DNA from 3 places in the Novosphingobium sp. TK46 genome. Region 2 is predicted to be linked to each of the others. Evidence: predicted binding sites of a transcription regulator. Region 2 holds the regulator's gene; each other region holds the start of a gene.

The links. Region 2 encodes LexA, which represses DNA repair genes until DNA is damaged. Its sites were predicted from a motif close to GTTCCNCNCTTGTTCT; they were not measured.
Region 1: ACXJ1Z_RS14305 (ATP-dependent helicase) is a predicted target of LexA. The motif match lies at 4,031-4,046, and genes of this name have one in related genera.
Region 3: ACXJ1Z_RS19000 (ImuA family protein) is a predicted target of LexA. The motif match lies at 2,272-2,287, and genes of this name have one in related genera.

The regions. Positions count from the first base shown of each region.
Region 1 is NZ_CM143963.1:2,981,820-2,988,165, reverse strand. Features, by position in the region: gene ACXJ1Z_RS14330 (bifunctional folylpolyglutamate synthase/dihydrofolate synthase) at 1-258, shown strand, start outside; gene ACXJ1Z_RS14325 (AmpG family muropeptide MFS transporter) at 268-1,560, opposite strand; gene ACXJ1Z_RS14320 (pseudouridine synthase) at 1,672-2,673, shown strand; gene rsmD (16S rRNA (guanine(966)-N(2))-methyltransferase RsmD) at 2,670-3,218, shown strand; gene ACXJ1Z_RS14310 (hypothetical protein) at 3,257-3,934, opposite strand; gene ACXJ1Z_RS14305 (ATP-dependent helicase) at 4,071-6,346, shown strand, end outside.
Region 2 is NZ_CM143963.1:3,678,903-3,685,248, reverse strand. Features, by position in the region: gene gltX (glutamate--tRNA ligase) at 1-229, opposite strand, end outside; gene ACXJ1Z_RS17585 (ComEC/Rec2 family competence protein) at 361-2,517, shown strand; gene lexA (transcriptional repressor LexA) at 2,712-3,398, opposite strand; gene ACXJ1Z_RS17575 (molybdopterin molybdotransferase MoeA) at 3,468-4,688, opposite strand; gene moaC (cyclic pyranopterin monophosphate synthase MoaC) at 4,685-5,164, opposite strand; gene trpC (indole-3-glycerol phosphate synthase TrpC) at 5,319-6,107, opposite strand; gene trpD (anthranilate phosphoribosyltransferase) at 6,112-6,346, opposite strand, start outside.
Region 3 is NZ_JBSZKB010000002.1:165,685-172,030, forward strand. Features, by position in the region: gene ACXJ1Z_RS18980 (DUF2726 domain-containing protein) at 1-413, shown strand, start outside; gene ACXJ1Z_RS18985 (CsgG/HfaB family protein) at 410-1,180, shown strand; gene ACXJ1Z_RS18990 (hypothetical protein) at 1,177-1,431, shown strand; gene ACXJ1Z_RS18995 (hypothetical protein) at 1,655-2,137, opposite strand; gene ACXJ1Z_RS19000 (ImuA family protein) at 2,304-3,065, shown strand; gene ACXJ1Z_RS19005 (Y-family DNA polymerase) at 3,334-4,761, shown strand; gene ACXJ1Z_RS19010 (error-prone DNA polymerase) at 4,758-6,346, shown strand, end outside.

The DNA.
Region 1 (6,346 bases), 700 kb from region 2:
ATCATCGGCATGATGGCGAACAAGGATCCCGCCGCGATTATCGCTGCGCTCGATCCGACGCCGCTGACCATCCAGACCGTCGAGGTTGCCGGCCAAGCCAGCCATCCGGCACTTGCGTTCGGTGCTTCGGCTAAAATTGCAGCCAGTGTCGCCGCCGCGCTCAAGGCGCTCCCCGACGATGGCGTTTCCGCACTGATCGCAGGATCGCTATATCTTGCCGGCGACGTGCTTGCGCAGAATCACGAAGTGCCGGACTGAGCGCCCTACTCAATCGCGGGCATCGCCCTCGCCAACCTCACCCGCGCTTCCCATCGCTGCATCGACTAGGCCGGCGCGGATCATCCACCAGAACAGTACGATCCCGGGCACCGCCACGATGGTGGTGAGCAGGTAGAAGTTCACGTAGCCGATCGATTCGATCAGCGCGCCAGCCGTCGTCCCAGTCAGGAAGCGGCCGACCACGCTCGCAGCAGCCGAGATCATCGCGTATTGCGAGGCGGTAAACCGCAAGTCGCACAGCGCCGAGAAATAGGCGACGACGACGACGCCGCCAAAGCCGCTGGCGATGTTCTCGAACCCGATCGCGCCGGCCATCCCGATGTTGGAGTGTCCGGCAGCCGCAAGTGCCGCGAAGCTGAGGTTCGATACCGCCATCAACACCAGCGCTACCAGCACCGACCGCTTGAGCCCCATGCGGGTATAGGCGATGCCGCCGATGAACACACCGATGAGATACGCCCAGAAACCCAACCCGACATCGTATATGGCGATCTCGTCATTGGTGAAGCCAAGGTCATCGAACAGCAGCCGAAACGTGAGGTTGGCCAGCGTGTCGCCGATCTTGTGGACCAGGATGAAGCTCAGCACCAACCAGGCGCCTGCCCGCTGGAAGAACTCGACGAACGGCCCGATGATCGAAGCCCAGACTTCCGCCAGCCCCTTGCGCGCGATCGCCACCTTGCGGCGCGCCGGCTCTCCCAGCAACAACACCGTCGCCATCGCCGGTACCGCGAACATCGAGCACGCGACGTATGCCGACTTCCACCCGTATCGCGTCGCTATGATCAGGGCGACAGCACCCGCGCCGGCAGAGCCCACGCGCCAGCCGTACTGGCTCATGCCCGAGCCTGTTCCGAGCTGGTAAGGCTTGAGCGTCTCGATCCGATAGGCGTCTATGACGATATCGTATGTCGCGCCGGCGATGCCGACCAGCACCGCAGCGAGCACGGTTCCGGGTAGATCGTTGGCCGGATCGACCATCGCCAGATTGATGGTCGCCGCGATGACCAGCACGCCAACCACAAGCATCCACGAGACGCGCTGCCCCATCCTGCCGATAAGAGGCAGCCGCACGCCATCGACGATCCAGGCCCAGAAGATCTTCAGATTGTAGACGAGAAAGGCCAGTGTAAACGCGGTAATCGTTGACTTTTGAATTTCGTCCTGCGCCAATCTGGTCGTCAGGGTCGCGCCGATCATCGCGAACGGAAAGCCCGAGGATACGCCCAGGGCGAATGCCGCCAGCGACTCCTTCTCGCAGTACGGCGCGATCGATCCCATGATGCCCGGGCGCCGGGCTGTTGCGCCCGTGGAGCGCTCCGTCTCGATCGTTCCGGCCACGCCGACTCCCTCATGGTGTGAAAACGCGCATGATTAGCGGGCGGCGGCGCAATGGGAAGGCTGGATGATCACGCGATCAACAGCTATGCGCTGTGCATGTCCCAACCTCCCAGAAAGTCCGGCGGCTCGTTCGGCGGCAAGTTCGGCGCAACGCCCGGCAGTCGTCGTGGCCCGCCACGCGAACCCGCCGCCCAGCGAGGCCCGTTCGCCAAGCCGCCCGCGCCGCGCATCAAGCGTGCCTCGACGGCAAACCCGAATGCCGCCCCCAAGACCTCGATTCCCTTGCGGGCCGAGGGTCAGGAAGGGGATCGCATCGCCAAGCTGCTCGCCCGCGCCGGCGTCGCCAGCCGCCGTGAGGTAGAGCGCATGATCACCGAAGGCCGCGTGAAGATCGGCGACGATGTCGTCACCACCCCCGCTACGTTGCTCAAGGACTTGCGCGGCGTCAGCGTCGACGGCGTGGCGGTGAAGGCCGCCGAAGCGACACGCCTGTTCGCCTTTCACAAACCCGCCGGCCTCATCACGGCCGAGAGCGATCCCGCTGGTCGGCCGACGATCTACACCGCCTTGCGCAATGCCCTGCCGCAAGGCGCCGGGCGGCTGATGCCGGTCGGCCGGCTCGACTTCAACACCGAGGGGCTCTTGCTCCTGACCAACGATGGCGAGTTCAAGCGGCTGCTGGAACTGCCGGCCACCAAGGTTCCGCGCACGTACCGTGCTCGCGCGTTCGGAGCCGTGACGCAGGCTCAGTTGGAAGAACTGATCGAGGGGATCGAGATCGAGGGCATGCGGTACGGCCGGATCGACGCCAACATGGAGCGCAGCACCGGGCGCAACCAGTGGATCCAGATGACCATCACCGAAGGCAAGAACCGCGAGGTGCGCCGCGTGCTTGAACATCTTGGGTTGGAAGTCAGCCGCCTGATCCGTGTCGGCTATGGTCCCTTTGCCCTCGACGAACTGCCCAAGGGCGCGGCGGTCGAGATCACCGCCAAGCAGATCGAAGCCTTTCGCAAGGGCCTGGAAACGCGAGCCGGAGCGGCAAAGGCATGAGGATCGTCGCGGGTGAATGGCGCGGCCGCAACCTCGTCGCGCCCGAAGGCGACACGACCCGCCCGACATCCGATCGCACGCGGGAGACGCTGTTCTCGATGCTTGCCAGTCGGCTCGGCGATTTCGCCGACTTGCGCGTCGCCGACTTCTTTGCCGGATCAGGAGCGCTCGGCCTCGAGGCGTTGAGCCGGGGTGCCGCGAACTGCATCTTCGTCGAGCAGGATCCTGCCGCGATCCGGGCCTTGCGGACCAACATCGCCAACTTGCGCGCGCAGGACAGATGCGATGTTCGCGCGACGTCGGTTCTGTCGATGGGCGCGGTCCGTGGCGAGCCGCTTGACTTGGTGCTGCTCGATCCGCCCTACGGGACCGGCGCCGGGGTCGTCGCGATCGACAAGCTCACGCGGCTGGGCTGGATCTCGCCCTCGGCGTGGGTCAGTCTCGAGACCGGCAACCGCGAGGACGCGGCGATCAAGGGCTACGTCACCGAGGTCACCCGAGATGTCGGCAAGGCGCGCCTGCACCTGATGCGGCGCGAGGGCTGATCCCCCTCCCGGCGGGAGAGGGATCGCGTTAGATCAGCTTACTTGCCACCGCGATTGCGGCAGCCGTCGGTCACGGTCTTGCTGCAGACCGGGTAGTCCTTGCCCATCGCGTCGGCGGGCGCCGGGGTCTTCGCGCCCTTGTACGGACCGCCCTGGTAGCTCTCGTCGGCAGGCATAGCGGGTTGCGCCGCTTGGTTGGCAGTCTGCGGGTTCGGGACGCCGGCAGTCGGCACGCCCTGTCCGGGAGGATTGGCCTGCCCCTCGGGCGTGGTCGGCGTCTGTCCGGCCAGCTGCTGCTCGATCGACTTCCACGCGGTCGCGCGCTGCTCTGGCGACATCTTGTAGATCTGGCCGCGTTGATCCGGAGTCAGAGCCCAGTAGCCTTCCTGCTGCACCGGCGTGAGGGTCCAATAGTACGTCTGGTATTCGCCGGTAAGCGCATCGTAATCGGTCCGGCGCTGGGCGGGCCAGGTTGCATAGACGGTCTTCTGCTTGGTCGTCATCGCGACCGTGCGACCGGCTTCGGTTCCCTTGGCGGCCTGAGGCGTGGACGACGTGGTGGTCTCGGTCGTCGTCACGGTCGTGGTGCCGTCAGCCTCAGGGGCGGGTGCGGCGGAACCCTGTGGCGGTGTGGGAGAGGGATCCTGTGCGAACAGAACGGACGGTGCGGCGGTCAGAACGAAGGCGGCAGCGCCGGCGAGTAGAGTCTTGCGCAATGTGGAACTCCTTGATCTGTGTTCAGGATCAAGCGACGAACCAGCGCGGCGAATGTTCCCACTGTGCGGTCAAGCGACCTTGCGCGGCGGTAATCCGTTCCCTAGCTGTTCACGTGTGAACCTTCCTTCATCCCCCCTGCCCGCCACCGGCCGCGACCGCCCGGCCGACCCGCTGATCGATGGCTTGAACACGCCCCAGCGCGAGGCGGTGCTGACCACGGAAGGGCCGGTGCTGATGCTTGCAGGCGCCGGTACGGGCAAGACGGCCGCCCTCACCGCGCGCCTTGCGCACCTCGTCCGCGCACGGCTCGCATGGCCATCAGAGATCCTGTGCGTCACTTTCACCAACAAGGCGGCGCGTGAAATGCGCGAGCGGGTCGGACATCTGATCGGCCCCGCAGTGGAGGGCATGCCCTGGCTCGGCACCTTCCACTCCATCGCGGCCAAGATGCTGCGCCGTCATGCCGAACTGGTCGGCCTGCAGTCCAATTACACGATCATCGACACCGACGATCAGCTGCGCCTGCTCAAGCAGTTGATCCAGGCGGAAGGCCTGGATGAAAAGCGCTGGCCTGCGCGATCGCTGGCAGGTTGCCTCGATCGCTGGAAGAACCGCGGCCTCAATCCCGATCAACTCGACGCGGTGGAGAACGAAGCCTATGCCAATGGCAAGGGGCAACATTTCTATCGGCTTTACCAGGCGCGGCTGAAGGCGCTCAACGCCTGCGATTTCGGCGATCTGCTGCTGCACATGGTCAATATCCTGCGCGACAATCGCGAAGTGCTGGATCAATACCGCCAGCGTTTCAAGTATGTCATGGTGGACGAATATCAGGATACCAATCAGGTGCAGTACCTGTGGTTACGCCTGATCGCGCAAGGCCGGCAGAACATCTGCGTCGTGGGTGATGACGACCAGTCGATCTACTCGTGGCGTGGTGCAGAGGTGGAAAACATCCTGCGGTTCGAAAAGGACTTTGCCGGCGCCAAGGTCATCAAGCTTGAACAGAACTATCGCTCCACGCCCCAGATCCTCGCCGCCGCATCGGGGCTGATCAACGAAAACAGCCAGCGGCTGGGCAAGACGTTGTGGACCGAGCGGCACCCGGGCGATCCGGTTCGCGTGATCGGGATCTGGGACGGCCCCGAAGAAGCGCGCAGGGTCGGCGAAGAGATCGAGCGGATCGAACGCGAAGGCGCATCTTTGGCTCAGGTCGCGATCCTGGTGCGGGCGCAATACCAGACCCGCGAGTTCGAGGATCGGTTTATCCAGATCGGTCTGAACTATCGCATCGTCGGGGGCTTCCGCTTCTACGAGCGCGCCGAGATCCGGGATGCGCTGGCTTACCTGCGTGTGATCGCGCAGCCCGCCGACGATCTCGCGTTCGAGCGGATCTACAACGCACCCAAGCGCGGTCTGGGCGCAAAGGCGCTCGAGAAGCTGCACGTCCATGCCCGGCGGCGCGGACTGCCGCTGGCGTCGGCCGCGATCGAGATCGCCGATACCGACGAGCTGCCGGCGCGGGCGCGAAATACATTCTTGGCGCTGATGCGCGACTTCGCACGGTGGCGCGATCTTGCGGGAACGACCTCCCCTGCGGAACTGCTGCGTACGGTGATCGACGAGTGCGGCTATACCGATGCCTTGCAGGCCGAGAAAACGGCTGAGTCAGCCGGACGGCTGGAGAACCTCGCCGAGCTTGCGCGCGCCATGGAAGAATACGAGACGCTGGGCGATTTTCTCGAACACGTCAGTCTGGTGATGGACAACGAGGCCGCCGACGAGACCGAGAAGGTCACGATCATGACGATGCACGGGGCCAAGGGTCTGGAGTTCGACAACGTGTTCCTCCCCGGCTGGGAGGAAGGCGTGTTCCCGTCGCAGCGCTCGCTCGACGAGGGCGGTCTCGCCAGTCTGGAGGAGGAACGCCGCCTCGCCTATGTCGCGATCACCCGCGCCAAACGTAAATGCACCATCCTGCACGCGGCCAATCGCCGCATCTATGGCCAGTGGAACAGCTCGATCCCGTCGCGCTTCATCGCCGAACTGCCGGACGAACACGTCGTTCAGGAAACCACGATGAGCGGCGGAGCATCGCTGTGGCGCGCCCAGTGGTCAGAGCATTCCGATCCCTTCGCCAGCGTCGCCGCATCGCAACCTTCACGGATCGTCACGCGCGGACCGGGCTGGCAACGCGCGGTGGCCGCCCAGTTCGAGACCGTGCCCAAGCGGGTGGCGGAAAGCACGCGATCGGCTGCGAGCTTTGCGGCCAAGCCGCGCACCGACGTCAAGGTCGGTGCGCGCGTGTTCCATGACAAGTTCGGCTATGGCACGATCGCCGGGCAGGAAGGCAACAAGCTCGAGATCGACTTCGAGCAGGCCGGTCGAAAGCGCGTGATCGACAGCTTCGT
Region 2 (6,346 bases):
TCGCCGGCTCGGTCGAGCGGGCACGATCGGTATCCTCGATCCGCAGCAGGTACGTTCCGCCGTGATGACGGGCATAGAGCCAGTTGAACAATGCGGTGCGAGCGCCGCCGATATGCAGGTAGCCGGTCGGCGATGGCGCGAACCGCGTGACCACCGGACGCGTGCCAGCAGGATGCACAGGGTCAATCCTTTCGCCCTGGGCTGCTGCTGCTACGCTGCCGCTTGCCATCTAGCCAACCTTCCTGTCCAATACGCGGGTGGCGTACGCGCCGCGCGCCGCCATATTCCGCCCCCATCACTTCGAAGAGCGCTGCATTGCAACATCGGCCATGGAACAGCCTGCGCCGCTTGTCGAGAGGCTTGGCCGCTCTCGAACGTTTTCTTGGCGAAGCAGGCTTCGAGCGGGCGCCGTGGCTGGCCGTGGCGTTCGGAAGCGGCATAGCTTTATGGTTCACGTTACCGGCGCAGGGCCATTGGCTCGCTCTGATGGCGATCTGCATCGGGATCAGCATGGCATCGGCAGCGATCTTGCGGGAGCACGGACACTACCCTTATCTTCGTCTAACCGGGATCGTCATCCCGTTCGTGGTGGCCGCAGGCTGCGGCTCGGTCTGGGTTCGTTCAAGCATGATAGGCGCCGAGCCGATCGCACATCCTGGCGTTGCGATGCTCGCGGGGAGGATCCTCTCCATCGAAAAGCAACCGGCACAAACACGAAGCCGGATCATCATGGCCACGCGAGAGCCTGGTACGGCTCGCGCAATCCGCGTTCGGCTCAACTTGCCTGACGACAAGGCTGCTTTGGGTACTTTGCAGCCGGGCGCGATCGTGCAGGTACGTGCGCGTCTGGTCCCGCCGGCGCCGCCAATGCTGCCTGGCTCTTATAACTTCGCACGTTCCGCGTGGTTTGCCGGGCTCGCCGCTACCGGAACGGCCCTGTCCCCGCTGGAGGTCGTCAAGCCGGGGGCAGGTGGAGCACGGTTGAATGAGGTGCAGCGCCGGTTGACCGATCATGTGCGCGCCCAGCTTTCGCCTGAGCAGGCTGGCATAGCAGCAGCCCTAACGACGGGTGATATGGGCGGCATCACTGCCATCGACGCGCAGGCAATGCGCGATTCCGGTCTCGCCCACCTGCTCTCTATCAGTGGCCTGCATGTGAGCGCCGTCATCGGAGCGCTCTACTTCGCGGCTTTGCGCCTGCTGGCCTTGTGGCCGTGGCTTGCGCTAAGAGTGCGATTGCCGGTCGTGGCCGCGGGGTGCGGCGCACTCGCAGGAATCGGCTACACCCTGCTGAGCGGGTCACAAGTCCCGACGGTTCGTTCGTGCATCGGAGCCTTGCTGGTCCTGGCGGCGCTGGCGCTTGGCCGGGAGGCGCTGTCGCTGAGAATGCTGGCGCTTGCCGCGTTCCTCGTCCTGCTCGTCTGGCCCGAGGCGATCATGGGGCCCAGTTTTCAGATGAGTTTTGCAGCGGTGCTGGCGATCGTCGCGCTGTCGGGCGCCGCGCCAATCCGTAGTTTCCTCAAGCCGCGTGAAGAAAGTCCGCTCGTACGGGGTGGGCGCCATCTCGCAATGATTTTGCTGACCGGGATACTGATCGAGGTAGCCTTGATGCCGATCGGGCTCTACCATTTTCATCGTGGCGGCATCTATGGAGCGCTTGCAAATGTCGTCGCTATCCCGCTGACAACAGTGATTATCATGCCATCAGTGTTGATCGGACTGGTACTCGACACGGTTGGCTTTGGGGCACCAGCGTGGTGGGTGGCAGACACGGCGGTCTGGCTATTGAAGGCCGTCGCGCAATGGGTCGCGCGACAGCCCGGCGCTGTGACGACCATGCCGGCATTTGGCGGCGGTTCGTTCATGCTCTTTGTCGTCGGCGGTTTATGGCTGGCACTCTGGAGCGCTCGAATCCGCTGGCTGGGGTTGGTGCCTGCCGCAATCGGTACAATTCTGGTGGTGGTGGTTCAGCCAGCTGACCTGTTGATATCGGGAGATGGACGACATGTTGGCTTGCTCGGCGACGACGCCAGTAAGTTGTTCATCCTGCGCGAGAGCCGAAGCAATTTCGCGCGGGATAATTTAATTGAGGTGGCAGGGATGAGCGGGACACCGTTGGTCATCACCGCATGGCCGGGCGCGCGCTGTAATCGTGATGCGTGTATTGTGACTTTACGCAGGGGCGAACGCGACTGGTCTGTACTTCTGACGCGCAGCCATGGTGCTTTGCCAGAGCGGGCGCTGGCGGCCTCCTGTGACAGGGTCGATATTGTGGTATCGGATCGATGGCTGCCGAATAGCTGCCAACCACGTTGGTTGAAAGCAGATCGACGGCTGCTCACCAGGGCAGGTGGACTGGCAATCGATCTTCGGTCCGCAAGGGTGACGAGCGTTGCACAAGGCGAGGGCCAGCATGGTTGGTGGCATCAGGAAGTCACGGCCTGGCAACGCAAACGATCAATTGGCCCCAGCACGACGACCGCACCGGGTAATGGAATGTTGGCCGGTAAAATTTAGACAAGCGCCGAGATATACTTTGCAAACGCCTGATCTCCCTATTAAATTGCCCAAGGACCAGCCTTTCGCGAGCAACGAATGACTGGCGCCTCGCCATTCCAAGTGTCTGTCCGACATCAAATCCCGCCATCTTCCGCCCGAGTTCGGATTGCGTTGAAACTGGTTCATACATTGAGCCCGACGCGAAGCCCCGCTCAATGATAGCGGCGTAACAGCCCCGCCAACTTACCCTGAACCTCGACTTCTCCGACTGCGTAGATTTGAGGCTCGTACGCTGCGTTAGCTGGATCCAGTCGTACGAACCCGTCCTCGCGCCGCAAGTACTTCAGCGTCGCTTCCTCGCCGCGTATCAAGGCTACCACGATCTCGCCATCACGAGCGGTGTTCGTACGCTTCACCAGCGCGAAATCTCCGTCGAGTATGCCTGCCTCAATCATCGAATCGCCAGAGACTTCAAGCGCGTAATGTTCGCCTGAACCCAGCAGCGCGGCAGGAACGGGCAACATGGCTTGCCCCTCCAGCGCCTCGATCGGCATACCAGCGGCGATACGGCCATGCAGGGGGATTTCGATGACATCGTTGGCGGGACGCGGTGTCGGCGCCCGCGGCTTCGCCAAATCGATACCGGTGCTAATCGACCGCGAGGGGACAACGCGTGCACCAAGATTATCAGGCTGCTTGAGCACTTCCAAAGCACGTGCTCTGTTAGGCAAGCGGCGGATAAAACCGCGCTCCTCAAGAGCCGAGATCAGGCGGTGAACGCCCGACTTCGACTTGAGATCAAGAGCCTCCTTCATCTCCTCGAAACTGGGAGAGATACCCGTCTCCTCCAGCTTTACCTGGATGAACCTGAGCAATTCGTGCTGCTTGCGCGTCAACATCTTCGCCGCCTCCTTGGGCGTTGTTCTCGTGAACAATTAGCGAACAAGTAAGCAACAAAAATTTGCCCGTCAAGCCATTCCGCCATTTTCGAGCCAGTACGCGATAACCTCGTCGCCCTCGCTTGCCGGTTGTGCGTTGGCTGGACGATCTACAAGCACGTTGCTGACCGCCAGCGCACTCAATGCGCTGCTGTCTTGCTGAGGATGAACGATCACGATCTGCCCGTTCCAGTACGCGCGGACGAAGGCGCGTCGTCCACCGTTTGCTCGCAAGTGGGCGCCGAGCCGCAAGGTCATAGACCGCGGCGTCGGAGCAGCCGCCCCGAGCAACGCTCGCAGCAGCGGCAACATGAAGAGGTATGCCGTCACGTGGCTCGACACAGGATTGCCCGGGAGTCCGAGTATGATCTGCTGCCTCGCGCCGACTGTCCTGGTGGCGACGAGGATCGGCTTTCCGGGTTTGATAGCAACGCGCCAAAAGCCCAGTTCGGCACCCCAGGCTTCGAGCGCCGGCTTGACCAAGTCGTGATCGCCTACCGACGCACCGCCGCTGGTCACGATGACATCGGCGTCGGAGCCCTTGGCGAAGGCAGTTGCCAGCGCGCCGAGCGTGTCGGGTATCGGGCCGATCCGGCGAACCTCGCAGGGCAAGGAGCGCGCCATAGCCGCCAGCATCACGCCATTGCTGGCGGGGATTTGGTGATCCGAACATGTCGCTGGATGGGCAGAGAGTTCGTCCCCACTATCCATGATCAGCACCTTCGGTTTGCGATGAACAGCGATATCATCGTGCCCGGCACTAAGCGACAAAGCCAGTTGGGCAGGGCCCATTGCCATACCGCGCGGCAGCACTTGCTGACCTTCCGAGAAGTCCATGCCACGCGGCCGGATATGCTTGTTGGCCGGTGATGGGCGATCGCCTGACAGCACGATGCGGTCGAGGTCGCGCGTGACATCCTCCTGCAGGATAACCGCCGCTCCATCGGCGGGAAGCATCGCTCCGGTCGATATGCGAATAGCTTGTCCGGCTGAGAAGCTTTCCATGAAGGGATGCCCGGCCGCACTTTCTCCGACGATCCGCCATGGGCCGCTCAGATCGCCTTGGGTAACGGCATAGCCATCCATTGCCGAAAGTGCGGCGAAAGGCTGGGTTCGGCGCGCCAATAGCGGCTCGGCCAGGTAATGCCCGAGCGCAGCTTCGACTGCGATACGCTCGATCGGCAAGGGCGAGACCAAGGCCAGCAGCCGCGCCTGCGCCTCTTCGAGCGGGATCGGCGGCTCTCGGGTCATGACGGCAGCGCGCGCCAGTGCCCGGATTTACCGCCGCGCTTCTCGATCAGCCGTACATCCTCGATCACCATCGCCTTATCCAGCGCCTTTGCCATGTCGTAGATCGTGACCAGGGCGATCGTAACCCCGGTGATCGCTTCCATTTCCACGCCGGTCTTGCCGGTCAGGGATGCAGTGGCGACGGCGCGGACGGCATCAGCTTCAAAGGCGAAATCGAGGTTGACCGCGTCGATCGCCAGAGGATGGCACATCGGGATCAGGTCAGCCGTCCGCTTGGCTGCCATGATGCCGGCGATGCGCGCTGTGCCAAGTACATCACCCTTGGGAGCATTTCCCTTTCGGATGGCGTCGAGGGCGTCGGCGCTCATGCGGATGCGGCCGGATGCGACCGCCAAACGGTGAGTCTCGTTCTTCGCACCGACATCGACCATCCGCGCGGTGCCGTCGTCATCGATGTGTGTGAGTGATTTGCTCATCGTTTGATTGCCGCAGTTGCCGGTGTCCTGAACAGTGGCAAGGTAGGCCGATCGGGCTCATCGCAGCGAGGACCGATCGATATCCAAGAGTGATCTATCATCGGGCGATCATGGCAGAGCCGCTCGCGGTAGGACAGGGACTTTACGCTGCCCCTCAGCCAAACAAAAGCGCGTGCGTTGCCGCTTCGACGTCGGATTGTCGCATGAGGCTTTCCCCCACCAGGAACGTGCGCGTTCCACACTTGGCGAGCCGTTCGATATCGGCGTGACTTTCGATCCCGCTTTCACTCACCAGCAGCGTTCCCGCAGGCGCCAGGGCCGTAAGCCGCTCGGTCGTCCCAAGATCGGTCACGAAGCGTTTCAGGTCACGATTGTTCACGCCGATAAGGCCTGATTTCAAGGTGCTCGCGCGCTGCATCTCATCCTCATTATGAACTTCGACGAGCACATCCATTCCGCGCTCGATCGCGGCGGCTTCGATGTCGATCATCAATTCATCTTCCAGCGCCGCTACGATGATCAGGATCGCGTCGGCCCCGATCGCACGCGCTTCGGCAACCTGCCACGGATCGATCATGAAGTCCTTTCTCAGGACCGGCAGTTCACACGCTGCACGAGCATCGACGAGATAATCTTCATGGCCTTGGAAATAGGATGCGTCGGTCAGCACGGAGAGGCAGGCGGCGCCTCCGCGCTGATAGGCCATGGCGTGTTCGGCTGGACGAAAGTCATTCCTGATCAGCCCCTTAGAGGGGGATGCTTTCTTGATCTCAGCGATAAGGGCAAAACCATTTGCCGCCTTCGCCTCCAACGCACGGCGAAAACCACGAGGCGCGGTCTGCTCGCGCGCTTTGGCATCGAGGTCGGCGAAGGTCTCGAAGCCCTTGCGCGTGGCGACTTCCTCGCGCTTGGTGGCGCAGATTTCTTTGAGCTTGTCGGACATGATCCTACTTTGCTGTTGTGGCGATCCAGCAATCGAGCAGGGTCTTGGCAAGGCCCTTGTCGATCACCTCAGCGGCTTCCTCGGCGCCTTCGCGCCAATCGGCGGCTTCTCCGGAAAGGATAAGCGCAGCGGCGGCATTGAGCAGAACGGCGTTACGATAGGCGCCCGCTTCGCCATCCAGCAGCCGACGCAAAGCCGCAGCATTGTAAGCGGCGTCACCGCCACGCAACTGATCCAAC
Region 3 (6,346 bases), on a different replicon from region 2:
CGGTTCCATGGGCGCGGGTCCACGCGCAGGTCTCGATGGGTGCGATTCTGGCACCCAAGAAGGGGTTGAACCGCTCCCAGGCCACAACCGTACGCAACCGGTTTTCGAGCAAGCGGGTCGACTTCGTTGTCGAGGATCGCGGAAGCGGCAAGGTCATCATGCTTATCGAGCTGGACGATCGATCTCACCGGCCTGAGCAGGATGCCCGTCGCGATCGCATGATGGCCGCTGCAGGCTATGCAACCTTGCGCCTGCCGGCGTCCGAGCAGCCGACCCGCGAGAGCGTCCACCGCCACATCCGCAAAGCCTTCGAGCAGCAACCCGAGATCCTGCCTCGCGATGTCTGGGCCCCCCGCACGATGACCGCCAGACAGACACCTTCCACGATATCTTCGCCTGGAGAACACCGATGAACAAGACCTGCCTTTTCGCACTCACGCTCGCTGCCTGCATCACCTCCCCGGCCATGGCTCAGAAGTTGGGGCAGGGCGGCACCGGCGTCGATGAGAACTCGCAGCTTCCTCAATGCACGCAGCCCCTCGGCACGGTCGCGCTGATTGAGGACAAGGCACCGAGCGTCGACGACCAGCTCCCACCGGGTATGCGCGCCTTGGTCCAGATGGCGGAGCGCCAGAACGGCGGCTCGACGGCCAAGGTTGATCCGCTTCCGCTGCTCAAGCTCCTGGCCGCTCGATCCAACTGCTTCCTCGTCGTCGAGCGTGGAGGCGGGTTCGACGCGCTTCAGCGCGAAAGGGCACTCGCCGCCGGCGGCTCCGTTGCCAATGGCCAGGCGCTCACTGGCGCCACCCTGACGGCAGCCGACTACCTCCTGCAGGCGCAGGTTCTCTACTCCGATGCCAACAGCCGCGGCGGCGGCGGCGGCGTTGGCGGTGCATTTGGTTCAGCGCTCGGGCTCAAGACCAAAACGCTCGAAAGCCAGATCATGCTCTCGCTGGTCGAGGTGAAAACAGGCGTGCAACGCGTCGTCTCGACCGGATCGGCGCGGAAGAAGGACGTCAGCCTGGTCGGTGGTGGTCTCCTCCTCGATATCGGCGTCGGCGCGCTTGGCGGTGCCTACACGTCGACGGACATCGGCAAGATCACGTCGCTCGCCATGCTGGATGCTTACCGCAAGCTCGCCAGCGATGCGCAGGCCAGACTTGCTCCGGTGAAGCCATGAGCGGCAAGATCATGCCCGAGGGGATCAACCAGGGGCGATACGATCGTATTGCCAAAGACGTGGATGCTGCTTGCATGCAGGTCGGCATCGAATTTGAGCCTCATGTCCGTGAGGACCTGATCCAGGGATTATTCGACGATGATCCGGAGGATGACGAAGCAAACCGCAAACAGCTGCGCCGAACCCTGCATGAAATCGCGAAGGGTGATAATCGGACTGGTGGTATCGACGACGCGCAGGCAAGCCGATGACGCTTGCCTCGCCAAACAAGGAGATAGGCACCTCGCGGCCCCTCGTATCCGTCATCGACGAGCTGGCGGCAAAGCTGATCGCCAACGGGTTCGAAATACATCGGCTCGATCAGGACCGACACTGGCTCGTAAGCTTGGTGACGACGGGCGATCCCGACGGCACCGGCTTTTACGTCATACCCACCGACAACGGTCTCTACGTGAACCTGACGCCTTCAGATGTTCATGCAGACGATTGGCATCGAGCCTTCCTGACTGCCTTGGCAGACGCGACATTCGGTGTCGCCGAGCGCTGAGCGTCTTCGAACAAATCGCGCATCGCGCGGCGCCGGAAGACGTTCCACCAGCGTTGCCAGCGGTGCTCGGCGGCGTCATGCAGCATGTGGCAGCGCTGGCATAGGGCAGCCAAGTTCGCAGGCTCGTTGTTGCCGGGATCGTGATCGAGGTGTGCACAGGCGAGCACGACATAGGTGCTTCGCACAGTCAGCAGGTTCGCCCCGCCCACCGTGATGACCTTGCCCTTGCCGCTTCTCCAGCGATGCGCATCGGCGTCCCACCACCGGCCATCGCCCAGATGCAGCACCTTGCGCATGTGCGGCCGCTTGCACCGCTCGCAACGCGATTGCGCGCGCCCGAACCGGATCGCGTTCGATAGCTGTGGCCAGTCGATCGGGTAAAACCAGCGGTTCTCGGCACGGATCGGCATGGCTCGTCTGTGAATCATTCTGCAATATTTTGAAAGCACTTTGTACCGGGTTTATCCCCTGAGTGTTCCACTGCTGTTCACGCAAGGGACGTGCCCGCTAGGCCAGGAACCCTTGACCGACGAGCTGCATTAGCAGAACATAAGCGGAACACATGAGTCTGATGACATGCCGGTCGCCAACGAGAAAATACAACCAATCCTGGAGGAGCTAAGGTCTCTGGCCGCGCCTGCGCCAGCGTACCGCAGCTTGCCGTTCGGGGTCGAAGCCCTCGACAAGCGGCTTGCGGGCGAGGGCTTGCGTGCCGGCGCGTTGCACGAAATTGCCGCCCGCAGCTGCTCGCTTGTCGACGATGCAGCCGCGACGCTGTTCATCGCCGGCATCGCTGCGCGCGAGGCGAGTGCCACTGGCGCACCGGTGCTATGGGCGAGTTGCCGCAACGATCTCTACGCACCAGGCGTGGCGCAAGCGGGTCTGTCGGCCGCCCATGTCATTCACGTGCAACCCCGCGACGAGCAGGCGCTACTGGCCGTTGTCGAGGACGCCGTGCGCGATGGCACGCCGTGCACGGTGATCGCTGAGGCACGTAAGATATCGATGGTGGCGAGCCGGCGCCTGCAGCTTGTCGCGGCTGAAGCCGATCTGCCAGTGCTTATCCTGCGCCACCGACGCAACCGCGACCGAGATCCGCTGGAGGAGCCATCGACCGCGTGGACACGTTGGCGGATTGCCAGCGCTCCATCCGAGCGGCTCGCTGTCCCCGGCATCGGCCGCTCACGCTGGTTGGTAGAGCTTGCGCGTCAGCGCGGCGGCGAACCTTTCTCAATGATACTGGAGGGCTGCGATGAGACGGGTCGTCTCGCTGTTCCTGCCGGACTTGGCCATCGAGCGGCTGAGACGGTTGGAACGGTCCGCACAGCCGCCGCCTGAGCGCACCGCCCTCCAGCTTCCTGTCGACGATGATCCGGGTGCCTGCTCCGTTCCGCGCGGAGGCGGGTGGCGGCCCGGCGCGCGTTGGGCACGAGGCTGCGAGCGCGGCGAGGTTCAGCAGCAGATCGATGCGCTGCCCAAGCACGCGCAGCCGGCGATGCGTGAGCTTGGCCGGCGATCGGAGGCTGCACAACATCCGTTCAAGCGGGCCGGGAAGGACGAAGGCGCTGCTTCGGCTGTCGTCGCGGACATTCCAGAAGATGCTCCCATGGCGGTGGTCGGCAAGGTCGGACGACGTGAAGAGATCGTCGCGGTCTGCGCCGCCGCGTCCAGGCTCGGGATCCACGCCGGTATGGCGGCGACCCACGCGCGAGCGCTGGTGTCCGATCTCGATTTGCGCCCCGCCGATGCTGATGCGGATGCGCAGCTGCTGGACCGACTGGCCTTGCTCGCGGTGCGCCGATGGTCGCCCATAGCCTCGGCGGTGCCACCCGATGGGCTATGGCTCGACCTGACAGGCTGCGATCACCTCCACGGCGGCGAGAAGCGCTTCTGTGAGCGCCTTGTGGCCTTCTGCCGGCGTGCCGGGTTCACCGCACGCGTCGCAATCGCCGACACGCCCGGTGCCGCGCACGCGCTGGCACGGTTCGCGTCCAGTGAGCTCACCATCGTCCCGCCTGGCGCGACGGTGCGTGCGATCACGCCGCTGCCGATCGCCGCGTTGCGCCTGGAGAGCTCCGCGCTTGCTGCAGCGCGCAAGTTCGGGTTCGAGACGATCGCAGACTTGCTGCCGGTCGCACGCGGGCCGCTCGCCCGCCGCCTTGGCCTGCTTGCCATCAAGCGGCTCGACCAGGCGCTGGGTTCGGTTGCAGAGCCGATCACACCGCGCGAGGATCTGGAGATCCCGCTGGTCGAACGCCGCTTGCTCGAACCCATCGGCACGGCCGAGGCGATCGCCCAGGTCATGGCCGATCTGCTTGGCGACATGGCCGGGGTCCTGCAGGCGCGAGGGCTGGGTGCACGATCGCTGCGGCTGTCGGCTCTGCGCGTCGACGGTGGCGAGGAGGTCATTGCTGTCGGCACGTCGCGGCCGACCCGGGAAGCGGCGCACCTTCTGCGGCTCCTCAAGCTCAAGATCGAGCGGATCGATCCTGGCATGGGCCTCGAGCAGTTTCGGCTCGCCGCGCCACACACCGAGCCCCTCGATGCCGTGGACCTTGGCAAGATCCTCGCAGGGGACGTCCAGGTGCGAGATCCTGCCCGCCTCGTCGACGTCGTGGCGGGCCGCGTTGGCGAGCATGCCGTTTACAGGATGGCACCGGTCGCCAGTCATGTGCCCGAGCGCGCAACCGAGCGCGTCAGCCCGATCGCCGTGCCGGAGAGCTGGCCCAAGTGGCAGCGCCCGGTTCGCATGTTTGCCCGGCCCGAGCCGCTGTGGGGCGTGATGGCGCTGTTGCCCGACCAACCTCCCAAGCGGTTCGAATGGCGCGGCACGGCGTACAAGGTCGTCGCTGGCGATGGGCCTGAACGGATCCACGGCGAATGGTGGCGCCGGGACAAGGAAGTCTGGGCGGTGCGCGACTACTTTCGCATCGAAGACGAGCAGGGCGGGCGCTTCTGGGTGTTCCGGCGCGGCGATGGCATGGACAACGCGACCGGCGATCTCTCGTGGTGGATCCATGGGGTGTTCGCGTGACCGAGTACGTCGAACTCCAGATCCTCACTCACTTTTCACTGCTGCGCGGTGCATCGAGCCCCGAGGAGCTGTTCGGAGCCGCAGCGATACAAGGCTATCCCGCCATCGGCATCGGCGACATCGGCACGGTCGCTGGCGTGGTGCGTGCGTGGGAAGCGCAGAAGGTCACCGGCGTGCGCTCGATCGCCGGTGCTCGCGTGGATCTTGCCTGTGGGCGCAGGCTCATCCTCTACCCAACGAACCGCGCAGCCTGGTCGCGGCTCACGCGGTTGCTGACGGTGGGCAAGCGGCGCGCGGGCAAGGGCAAGTGCGAGCTGCACTGGCATGATCTTGCGCCTTGGTCAGATGGGTTAATCGCCATCCTCCTTCCGCATGAAGCCGACCAGGAGAACAACGCGGCGCTCGCCGATCTCAAAACACTCTATGGCCGCAGGGGTTACATGGCGCTGTTCCAGCGCCGTCGTCCCGGAGACGCTGTCCGCATCGATGCCCTGGCGCAGCAAGCTCGCGCTGCCGGCGTCCGGGCCGTGGTCACAGGTGACGTGCTCTACCATGCACCCGAGGCACGCCTCCTGCAGGACGTGGTCACCGCCGTGCGAGAAAAGTGCACGGTCGACGAGCTTGGCTACCGGCGCGAGGTCAACGCCGATCGCGCGCTGAAATCGCCTGCAGAGATGGTTCGCCGCTTCAATGCCTATCCGGACGCGTTGCGCGCCAGTGTCGACATTGCTGAAGTCTGCACGTTCGATCTTGGCGAGCTTGCTTATCAATACCCGCACGAACGCGTGATAGAGGGCCTGACCGCGCACGAAGCGCTCGAGCAGATGACCAGCGATGCCGTGGAACGGATGTTCGATGGCGAGGTGCCCAAGCCTTACCGCGACCAGATCGCGCATGAACTGCGCCTAATCTCAGAGCTAGGCTATGCGCCCTACTTTCTGACAGTGCACGCGATCGTGCGTGAGGCGCGTCGGCGCGGCATCCTGTGCCAGGGACGCGGCTCGGCAGCCAATTCGTGCGTGTGCTTTGTGCTTGGCATCACCTCGATCGACCCGATCAAGCACGAGTTGCTATTCGAGAGGTTCGTGTCGGGCGAGCGCAGAGAGCCGCCCGATATCGACGTCGACTTCGAGCACGAGCGCCGCGAGGAGATCATCCAGTGGATCTACGAGACTTACGGCCGCAACCATTCCGCCCTGACGGCGGTGGTGACGCGCTACCGCGCGCGCGGCGCCGTGCGCGACGTCGGCAAGGCGCTCGGCCTTCCTGAGGATCTTACCTCCTCGCTCGCCGGCATGGTCTGGGGCTGGTCGGCCGAGGGCGTGGGGGAGAAACAGGTCGAGGAACTCAACCTCGACATCGGCGATCGCCGGCTACGTCTCACGCTCGATCTTGCCCGCCAGCTGATCGGCGTGCCGCGCCACATGAGCCAGCACCCCGGCGGCTTCGTCCTCACCCACGATCGGCTCGACGACCTGGTGCCGATCGAGCCAGCGGCCATGGAGGACCGCCAGATCATCGAGTGGGACAAGGACGACATCGATGCGCTGAAGTTCATGAAAGTGGACGTCCTCGGCTTGGGAAT